2 linked regions of the Dinoroseobacter shibae DFL 12 = DSM 16493 genome follow. The protein of the gene in region 1 interacts with the protein of each later gene in a pairwise test. Links are inferred from orthologs where the notes say so. Each region holds a gene or a part of one and is shown on either strand. Other genes may lie near its edges.

Region 1 (4,555 bases):
CACCGAGATCGACCAACACCCGATGCTGGCAACACTTGGCCCCGAGCCCTTGGGAAACGCGTTCCACGAAGCCTACCTGACCACGCGACTGAAGGGTCGGATGACACCGATCAAGTCCGCGCTTCTCGACCAGAAGGTCGTCGCAGGCCTCGGCAACATCTATGTGTGCGAAGCGTTGTTCCAAGCCGGTATCTCGCCCCTGAGAAAGGCGGGACGGGTTTCGGAAACCCGCATCGCATCTCTCGTGCCGATCATCCGCACGGTTCTGGGCGACGCGATCGAGGCAGGGGGATCCTCTTTACGCGATTACCGGCAAACGGACGGTGATCTGGGCTATTTTCAGCACCGGTTCCGGGTTTACGACCGTGAAAACGCCCCCTGCGTCACGGCGGGTTGCCCAGATGTTGTGCGCCGCGTGGTGCAGTCTGGCAGATCGTCGTTCTACTGTCCGAGCTGCCAAAGATAGCCTTGCGCCCCGCGCTGCAGTTGGTAACCCTGCCCGAGTTTGGGGAACAACCGGGAGCGCCTTTATGGCCTACAACACGCTGATCGTCGAAATTGAAGATCACGTCGCCTTGATCCGTCTGAACCGGCCGGATGCGCTGAATGCTTTGAATACCGAGCTTTTGGGAGAACTCGCCAAGGCGCTGCGGAGCGCGGAGGAAAATGAAAAAGTCCGCTGCATCATCCTGACAGGCTCGGAGAAGGCCTTTGCGGCGGGGGCGGATATCAAGGAGATGTCCGAGAAAACCTTTGTCGAGGTGTTCAGCAGCGATCTGTTCGGCCCGGAAGTGGAGCGCCTGCTCAACTGTCGCAAACCGATTATCGCAGCCGTTTCGGGATATGCGCTGGGCGGTGGCTGCGAGATCGCGATGATGTGCGACTTCATCATCGCATCCGAGACCGCTAAGTTTGGACAGCCGGAAATCAACCTTGGCGTGGTGGCCGGGATCGGCGGCACTCAGCGGCTGACCCGCTTTGTCGGGAAATCCAAGGCGATGGACATGCACCTGACAGGGCGGTTCATGGACGCAGAGGAAGCGGAGCGATCCGGTCTCGTCAGCCGCGTGGTCCCAACCAAAAAGCTCATGGAAGAAGCCATGGGCGCCGCGCAGAAAATCGCGGAGAAATCCGTGCTCACCTCCATGGCCGTAAAGGAAGCCGTCAACCGATCCTATGAGACGACCCTGCGCGAAGGGCTTCTGTTCGAGCGCCGGCTCTTTCATGCGATGTTCGCCACGGAAGACCAAACCGAAGGGATGGGCGCCTTCCTTGAGAAGCGCGAACCGCAGTTCCGCGACAAGTAACCCTTAGGGGCGTTTCGCGTGTTGACTTGGGGCCGACTCGGGCCTAAAGACGCGGTTCAGAATTCAATCATGTGATACAAGTTGGAGGCCTCATGGCCAACTCGCCTCAGGCAAAAAAGCGAGCGCGCCAGAACGAGCGCCGCGCTGAAGTCAACAAAGCGCGCCGGTCGCGCATCCGTACATTCCTGCGCAAGGTCGAGGAAGCGATCGCAAGTGGTGACTCTTCCGCTGCTGCAGACGCTCTCCGCAGTGCGCAGCCTGAGCTGATGCGCGGCGTGACCAAGGGTATTCTGCACAAGAATACTGCGTCCCGTAAGATGTCGCGTTTGTCCAAGCGCGTGAAGGCCCTGAGCGCCTGATCGCCGGACAAAAAAAGTTGAAACGCCTCCGCTTGCGGGGGCGTTTTTGTTTAAAGATGGATTTGTCTTTCATTTTTGAGACTTACCGGCACGACCAAGATGCAACCTTAGGTTGTGTAAAGATTCGATGAACGATATCGGCCGAGTCAACTACGAAGATATGTTGCGAGACCCGCTGCCCGCTTGATACCCATATCCCAGTGATTCACACGGATGTGAGGAAAGGGATGAGCGCGGGCGTCTCGGCCGGCGTCGGAGAGGTATTGCCTCGTGACGCTTGGGATATACTACAGCACACGAAAGACGCGGTACTGGTCGATGTCAGATCATCGGCCGAATGGACTTTCGTGGGCAAGCCCGATCTCGACCAGTTGGGGAAAGGTGTCCTGTTCGTCGAATGGGCCAGCTTTCCCGGCATGACCCCAAATCCGAGTTTCACAGACGACCTGTCGAAGGCCTTGGAAGGTGCTGCTCCTTCCCATCTCTTCTTCATGTGCAGGTCAGGCGTCCGGTCGCTGAATGCGGCCCGGGCGATGTCGCAAGTCTTCACCGCGCGCGGTGAGCAGGTGGCTTGCATCAATGTGCAAGAGGGTTTCGAGGGAGACCTGGACGCACAAAAGCACCGGGGAGGCAAATCCGGTTGGAAGGCGCGTGGACTGCCGTGGAAGCAGTCATAAACAACTGAAAAAGGGCAAAAAATGACAGAAGACACTTGGGGGAGTGTTCAAAATGATCTGCTTAAAACCGTCGGGCAAAACAACTATCTTACTTGGATCGAGCCTCTGAAGTTTGCGGATTGCAGAGGTGGCGTTGTACGATTTGAAGCACCCAGCAGCTTTGTTGGGAACTGGGTGGCGCGCAACTATCGTGAGGACATTTTGCATCATCTCGTCTCTGCGGGAGTCGAGGTGAAGCGGATCGAATTCGATGTGGCGAAGCTTGCACAGGCCGCACGTCAGGTGCGGCCCAAGGGCACCGAGCGCACCATGACCCCATCGCCAGGGGACGTGGCCATGGACAAGCCCGTACCGTCGGCTTCACTACAGAGCGCGCCACTGGATCCGCGTTTGACCTTCAGCAACTTTGTGGTCGGAAAACCGAACGAGCTCGCGCACGCCTCGGCCCGTCGTGTTGCCGAGGGCGGGCCGGTCTCGTTCAACCCGCTGTTCCTCTATGGCGGGGTCGGTCTGGGCAAGACGCACCTGATGCATGCGATTGCCTGGGAAGCGCAAGCGCGCAACCCAGGGTTGAAAGTCCTGTATTTGTCGGCCGAGCAGTTCATGTACCGGTTCGTGCGTGCCCTGCGGGATCGTAACACCATGGAGTTCAAGGAACTGTTCCGGTCCGTGGACCTGTTGATGGTGGATGACGTGCAGTTCATCGCCGGTAAGGACAGCACTCAGGACGAGTTCTTCCACACGTTCAATGCTTTGGTCGACCAGAACAAGCAGATAATCATCTCGGCGGATCGCGCGCCGGGAGAGATCGATGGTCTCGAAGATCGGATCAAGTCGCGGCTGTCTTGTGGTCTGGTGGTCGACATCCATCCAACAGACTACGAATTGCGACTGGGCGTTCTCCAGCAACGTCTGCAGGACCAGATTGCGGCTGGCGAGACCATCGCGGTGGAGGATGGCGTTCTGGAATGCCTCGCCCAGCGCATTTCAACGAACGTCCGCGTACTCGAGGGTGCGCTCAACAGGTTGATCGCGTTTTCGGACCTTGTTGGCCGCCGGATCACGCTCGACCTTGCGCATGAAGCCCTGTCGGACCTGATCAGAGCCCACGACAAGAAGGTAACGGTGGACGAGATCATGCAGGCGGTAGCGAAGTACTACAATCTGCGCATGACCGATCTTCTGGGCCCCCGCCGGACCCGTACGATTGCCCGCCCGCGGCAACTAGCGATGTATCTGGCCAAGACGCTGACAACCCGGTCCCTGCCCGAGATCGGGCGACGGTTCGGGGGGCGCGACCACACCACGGTCATTCATGCGGTCAAGCGCATCGAAGCCCTGTGCGACAGTGACCCCCAGATTTCCGAAGATGTCCGGTCGCTTTTGCGCACGTTGGAAAACTGAACCAGGACCTTTCAAGGCCCGCAGTGACCTGCGGGCCTTGACGCTCCCTGCGAACCATTGGAAATTCCGAGATAATGCTTGAGCAGCAGGCAAGAATGCTTACGCTCGGGCGCTCCGGGGGGCATAGGACATCGCCATGAAAATTAGTATCGAACGGGCCACGCTGCTGCGGGCTGTAAGTCAGGCACAGTCGGTCGTGGAGCGGCGGAACACGATCCCCATCCTGGCCAATGTTCTGATCGAGGCCGAGGGCGATTCCGTGAGCTTTCGCGCGACGGACCTCGACATCGAAGTCGTGGACCGCGTCACGGCACAGGTGGAGCGCGCCGGCGCGACCACCGTCCCCGCGGTAACCCTGCACGAAATCGTACGCAAGCTGCCCGATGGCGCCTTGGTCGCCCTGACCCATGATACGGCCAAAGGGAGGCTGGAAGTGTCAGCGGGGCGGTCGAACTTCTCGCTGGCGACTTTGCCGCGCGAAGACTTTCCCGTGATGACCACGACGGAATATACCTGCAACTTCGCGGCCCCTGCCCCCGTCCTGCGTCGCTTGTTCGACAAGTCGAAATTCGCGATCTCCACCGAAGAGACACGGTATTACCTTAACGGTGTATACATGCATGTCGCGGACGGCGAAAACGGACGCAGCCTGCGTTGTGTGGCAACCGATGGCCACCGGCTGGCGCGGATCGATGCGGATCTGCCCGACGCTGCCGAGGGGATGCCGGGTGTCATCGTACCCCGAAAGACCGTGGGCGAGTTGCGCAAGCTTCTCGAGGATGACGAAGCCCAGATCGCGGTCTCGGTT
Region 2 (4,438 bases), 1.0 Mb from region 1 along the record:
CGTCGCATCAGGCGGCCCTGCGCGCGGCGGCGATCTCGGGCAATCCGCGCTTCTTCCTCGGCACCGACAGCGCGCCCCATACGGATGACAACAAGGAGACGTCCTGTGGTTGCGCGGGCGTGTTCTCGGCCAGCAACACCATGGCGTGCCTGGCCCATGTGTTCGAAGAAGAGGGCGCGCTCGACAAGCTCGAAGGCTTTGCGTCGCTACATGGCCCCGCCCATTACGGGCTGGAACCCAACGAGGGCACCATCACGCTGGAGCGGTCGGACGACCCCGTCCCCTACCCCGCGAAGATCGAAACCGGCGCGGGCCCCGTGACCCTGTTCGATCCGGGCCACCCGCTGCATTGGCGGGTTCTGGACTGACAGGGCGCGAGTTGCCCATGGGATCCATGTCGGATCCCGGCATGGCAACGGCATTTTCGCACGTCGCGGCCCGTCAAAAAGGGTTCAACCCGCATTCGGATTGCTCTAGGGGAAAGCGTCCCAACCCAGCGAGGCCGCCATGATCCCCAACAGTTTCCCCGACCAGGCCGAGATGGCTCGCCTCACCGCAGGCATGTTGCTGGAAATCGAGGCGGTGCATTTCAATGCGCGCGAGCCGTTCATCCTGGCCTCCGGCCTGCCCTCGCCGACCTATATCGACTGCCGGAAGCTGATCTCCTTTCCACGTATCCGCTCGACGCTGATGGATTTCCTGACTGTCACGGTGATGCGCGAGGCCGGGTTCGAGGCGTTCGACAACATCGCGGGGGGCGAGACCGCGGGCATCCCGTTCGGCGCCTTGGTGGCGGAACGGTTGGCGCTACCGATGACCTATGTGCGCAAGAAGCCCAAGGGCTATGGCCGCGATGCGCAGATCGAGGGCGTGATGCGCGAGGGGGAGCGCGTGCTGCTGGTGGAGGATCTGACCACCGATGGCGGATCGAAGCTGAAATTCGTGGAAGCGATTCGAAAGACCGGCGCGACCTGCGGCCATACGGCGGTGATTTTCAGCTACGGCATTTTCCCCGAAACCGAATCGAGCCTCGCCGCCGAAGGGGTGAAACTGCACCACCTGTGCACCTGGTGGGACGTGCTGGCCGAGGCGCGCGCACGGGGCAGTTTTGATCCCGAAACGCTTGGCGCAGTTGAAACATTCCTGAACGACCCGCGCGCCTGGCAAGAGGCCCACAAGCGCGATTGACATAGGGCGCCCGGGCCTTCTCGGGCCGGGCGCGCCCATGTGGATAATCCCGCGCGAGCGGAAAATTTCCTGCGCGTGGCCCCAATGCGACACCACATTCTGTAGACCGGTTGGCATATGCAACCACAGGATGCAGTGGTCATGCCTAGGGTTTTCAGTTATCAACAGAGTTACTAACAATTGCCCTGCAAAGCGGTTTGGGCCATAAAAACGGTCCGGGTCAAAGAGGGGTGCGGCGCGTGACGGAAGTGGCGAAACTGGCTGGTGCGGTGGCGGCGCTTCGGCCCGAGGGCGACAGCCCGGGCCTGCCGCAGAACATCGAGGCCGAACAGCAGCTGCTGGGCGCGATCCTGACCAACAATGACGTCTTCGACCGGGTGTCGATGATCATCCAGCCGGAGCATTTCTTCGACCCGGTCCACCGCCGGATCTACGAGGTTGCCGCGACCCGCATCCAGAAGAACGCGCTGGCCTCCCCGGTGACACTCAAGGCATTTCTGGAGGACGATCCGGGCCTCGCGGAACTGGGCGGACCGGCTTATCTCGTGCGCCTCGCGGGCGCCGCGATCAGTGCTTTCGCAGCCAAGGACTACGCCCAGATGATCTACGACCTGGCGATCCGGCGCGAGCTGATCGAGCTGGGCCAGGAAATCGTCAGCAAGGCCGCCCAGGTCGACGTGGCCTCCGAGCCGAAAGAACAGATCGTCGAGGCCGAACAAGCCCTCTATGCCCTCGGCGAGCAGGGCAAGAGCGACAGCGGCTTCCAGTCCTTCCTGCGCGCGGTGACGCAAGCCGTGGACGTGGCCAACGCCGCCTATCAGCGCGACGGCGGGCTCGCCGGGGTCTCCACCGGGCTGATCGACATGGACAAGAAGCTCGGCGGCCTGCACCGCTCGGACCTTCTGATCCTGGCCGGGCGCCCGTCCATGGGGAAGACCTCCCTGGCCACGAACATGGCCTTCAACATCGCCAAGGCCTATCGGCGCGGGGTCAAGCCCGACGGCTCCGAGGGGACGGTCAATGGCGGTGTGGTGGGGTTCTACAGCCTGGAGATGAGCGCCGAACAGCTGGCGGCCCGGATCCTGTCGGAGGCCGCCGAGGTCCCCAGCGAGCAGATCCGCCGGGGCGACATGACCGAGACCGAGTTCCGCCGCTTCGTCGAGGCCGCCAAGTCGCTGGAAAGCTGCCCGCTCTATATCGACGACACGCCGGCCCTGCCGATCAGCCAGCTCGCCGCCCGCGCGCGGCGGCTGAAACGGACCCACGGGCTCGACGTGCTGATCGTGGACTATTTGCAGCTGGTGCGCCCGGCCACGGCCAAGGACAGCCGCGTGAACGAGGTTTCCGAGATCACGCAAGGTTTGAAGGCCATCGCAAAGGAGCTCGACATCCCCGTGGTCGCGCTGTCGCAGCTCAGCCGCCAGGTGGAAAACCGCGAGGACAAGCGCCCGCAACTCTCCGACCTTCGGGAATCAGGCTCCATCGAGCAGGACGCCGACGTGGTCATGTTCGTCTTCCGCGAGGAATACTACAAGGAACGCGAGAAGCCCGGCGACCACGACCTGGAGGCCATGGCCAAGTGGCAGGAGGAGATGGAAAAGCTCCACGGCCGCGCCGAAGTGATCATCGGCAAACAGCGCCATGGCCCCATCGGAACCGTCGAGCTGAGCTTCGAGGGCCAGTTCACGCGCTTCGGCAACCTGGTGAAACGCTGGCAGCAGGACAGCGGCGATGCGGGCGGGTTCGGCTGAGCGACGCGGTACAAGGCCGTTCGAACGGCCTTGGGGCACGCCGCGCACCGGGTGCGCGCGACGCGCGCCTGCCCGCTTGGCCCTGCCCGCTTGGAAATGACGCAAGCGAGACCTCGGGGCGCGTCCGGACCGCGCCTCCTGCGCAGACTGTGCCGCGAGGCGCCAAGGCCCTTCGAAGGGCCTTGCACGGCGCCCAGCCGATCCGCCCCCTGCCGCGCCCGCTGATGCGCCTTTAAACTCGGCAGGCCAACGCTACTTCTTCCGGGAACACCGGAGGAGACCTGCGGATGATCAACCAGAACAGCGCCTCCATCGGTCGGTTCGACAAGTCGTTCCTTGTTCACATGATCCGCGATTTCTTCGTGATCCTGATCATCGTCACCGTCGCGGAGTTCTCGCTGAAAGCCGCTCTTGTCTATTACAACTACGCAACCAACGGGGTCGAAGAGGCCGAGCTCGTGGCCGAGGATCTGGCCGACAATGTCCGCTCCATCATGCAAAACGAAGGCGGGCCGGTCGCCGCGCGCACCATGTATCCCATCCTGGAGGAAAACTGGTCCGATCTGGGTTATGTCATCGCCATCGAACCCACCCCGGTCACGGTCACCTCGATCGAGGACAGTTTCGGCTTCACCCCGCGCGGCATCCCCGGGGACAACTGGCCCGAGGGACGCTACCAGAGCTTCGAGATCGATATCGTGGCGGAGGATTTCTGCCTGGCCTGTCACACCCAGGCGGTCGTGGGCGACGTGCTCGGCACCGTCGTGGTGCGCAACTATCTCAGCCGAGATTTCGCCATCTGGTTCAAGGACGTACAACTGACTGGCATCCTGTCAGCGGGCAAGATCGTGCTGCATTCCTTCCTGTTGTTTCTGATCCTGCGCGCCCGGCTGGAGCCACTGATGGAACTGCGCGCCGTTGTCAGCAACCTGGCGCGCGCCTACGGCACGCTCGATCACCGCGCCGATATCCGCACGTCGGATGAATTCGGGGTTCTGGCGCGCGATCTCAACCTGTTTCTGGACCGGATCACCGGGATCGTGGGCGAGCTGGATACAGTGCTGCGCAAGGTCGTGACCGCCAATGACGACATCATCGCGGTGCAGGGCGATCTGCGCGCGACCGTGGACACGGTGGTCTCGGGCATCCGGCAGTTGGAGCGCAACGCGATGCTGAGCGCCAAGCAGGAGCCGCGCCTGTCGAATGCCTGGTTCGACGCGGTGCGCGGATCGATCGCAACCCTCGATGACGCCCTGGCGGAGGTCGAAAACGCGGCGGCCGCGACCGAGTTGCTGGAAAAGCTCCGTCAGGTGGTTGCCAATGCCGAAGCCCAGACCAGCGCCAGCGAGACGCTCTACAAGGGGCTCGCCGAGATCGGGGATCAGAGCGAGAACCTCAAGACCTCGACCCTCGAGATGACCCGGCTGGAAGAGCGGCTGAAATCGATCATCGAAAGCGGCAGCGGGCTGGTGAAAAGGCTCCGCTCCGACGGCAAGAAC

The links. Proteins that work in one complex are often made in the same cells at the same time.
Region 2: the proteins of dnaA (region 1) and DSHI_RS12080 interact in binary tests that used the Escherichia coli proteins (3 or more experiments, as listed by UniProt). The link is inferred for Dinoroseobacter shibae DFL 12 = DSM 16493 from one-to-one orthologs.

Annotation. Positions count from the first base shown.
Region 1 is NC_009952.1:3,542,340-3,546,894, forward strand. Bases 1,575-4,555 are described here. They hold dnaA (chromosomal replication initiator protein DnaA), read left to right. Parts: upstream 1,575-2,364; coding sequence 2,365-3,747; downstream 3,748-4,555. Other genes in these bases: rpsT (30S ribosomal protein S20), read left to right, coding at 1,575-1,666; DSHI_RS17080 (rhodanese-like domain-containing protein), read left to right, coding at 1,894-2,343; dnaN (DNA polymerase III subunit beta), read left to right, coding at 3,884-4,555. Outside these bases: mutM (bifunctional DNA-formamidopyrimidine glycosylase/DNA-(apurinic or apyrimidinic site) lyase), read left to right, coding at 1-466; DSHI_RS17075 (enoyl-CoA hydratase), read left to right, coding at 531-1,307; more of rpsT, read left to right, coding at 1,400-1,574. UniProt on the Escherichia coli protein: Plays an essential in the initiation and regulation of chromosomal replication. Binds in an ATP-dependent fashion to the origin of replication (oriC) to initiate formation of the DNA replication initiation complex once per cell cycle.
Region 2 is NC_009952.1:2,504,236-2,508,673, forward strand. Bases 824-3,687 are described here. They hold DSHI_RS12080 (replicative DNA helicase), read left to right. Parts: upstream 824-1,436; coding sequence 1,437-2,939; downstream 2,940-3,687. Other genes in these bases: DSHI_RS12075 (orotate phosphoribosyltransferase), read left to right, coding at 824-1,188; DSHI_RS12085 (HAMP domain-containing protein), read left to right, coding at 3,227-3,687. Also shown: pyrC (dihydroorotase), read left to right, coding at 1-368; more of DSHI_RS12075, read left to right, coding at 508-823; more of DSHI_RS12085, read left to right, coding at 3,688-4,438. UniProt on the Escherichia coli protein: The main replicative DNA helicase, it participates in initiation and elongation during chromosome replication. Travels ahead of the DNA replisome, separating dsDNA into templates for DNA synthesis.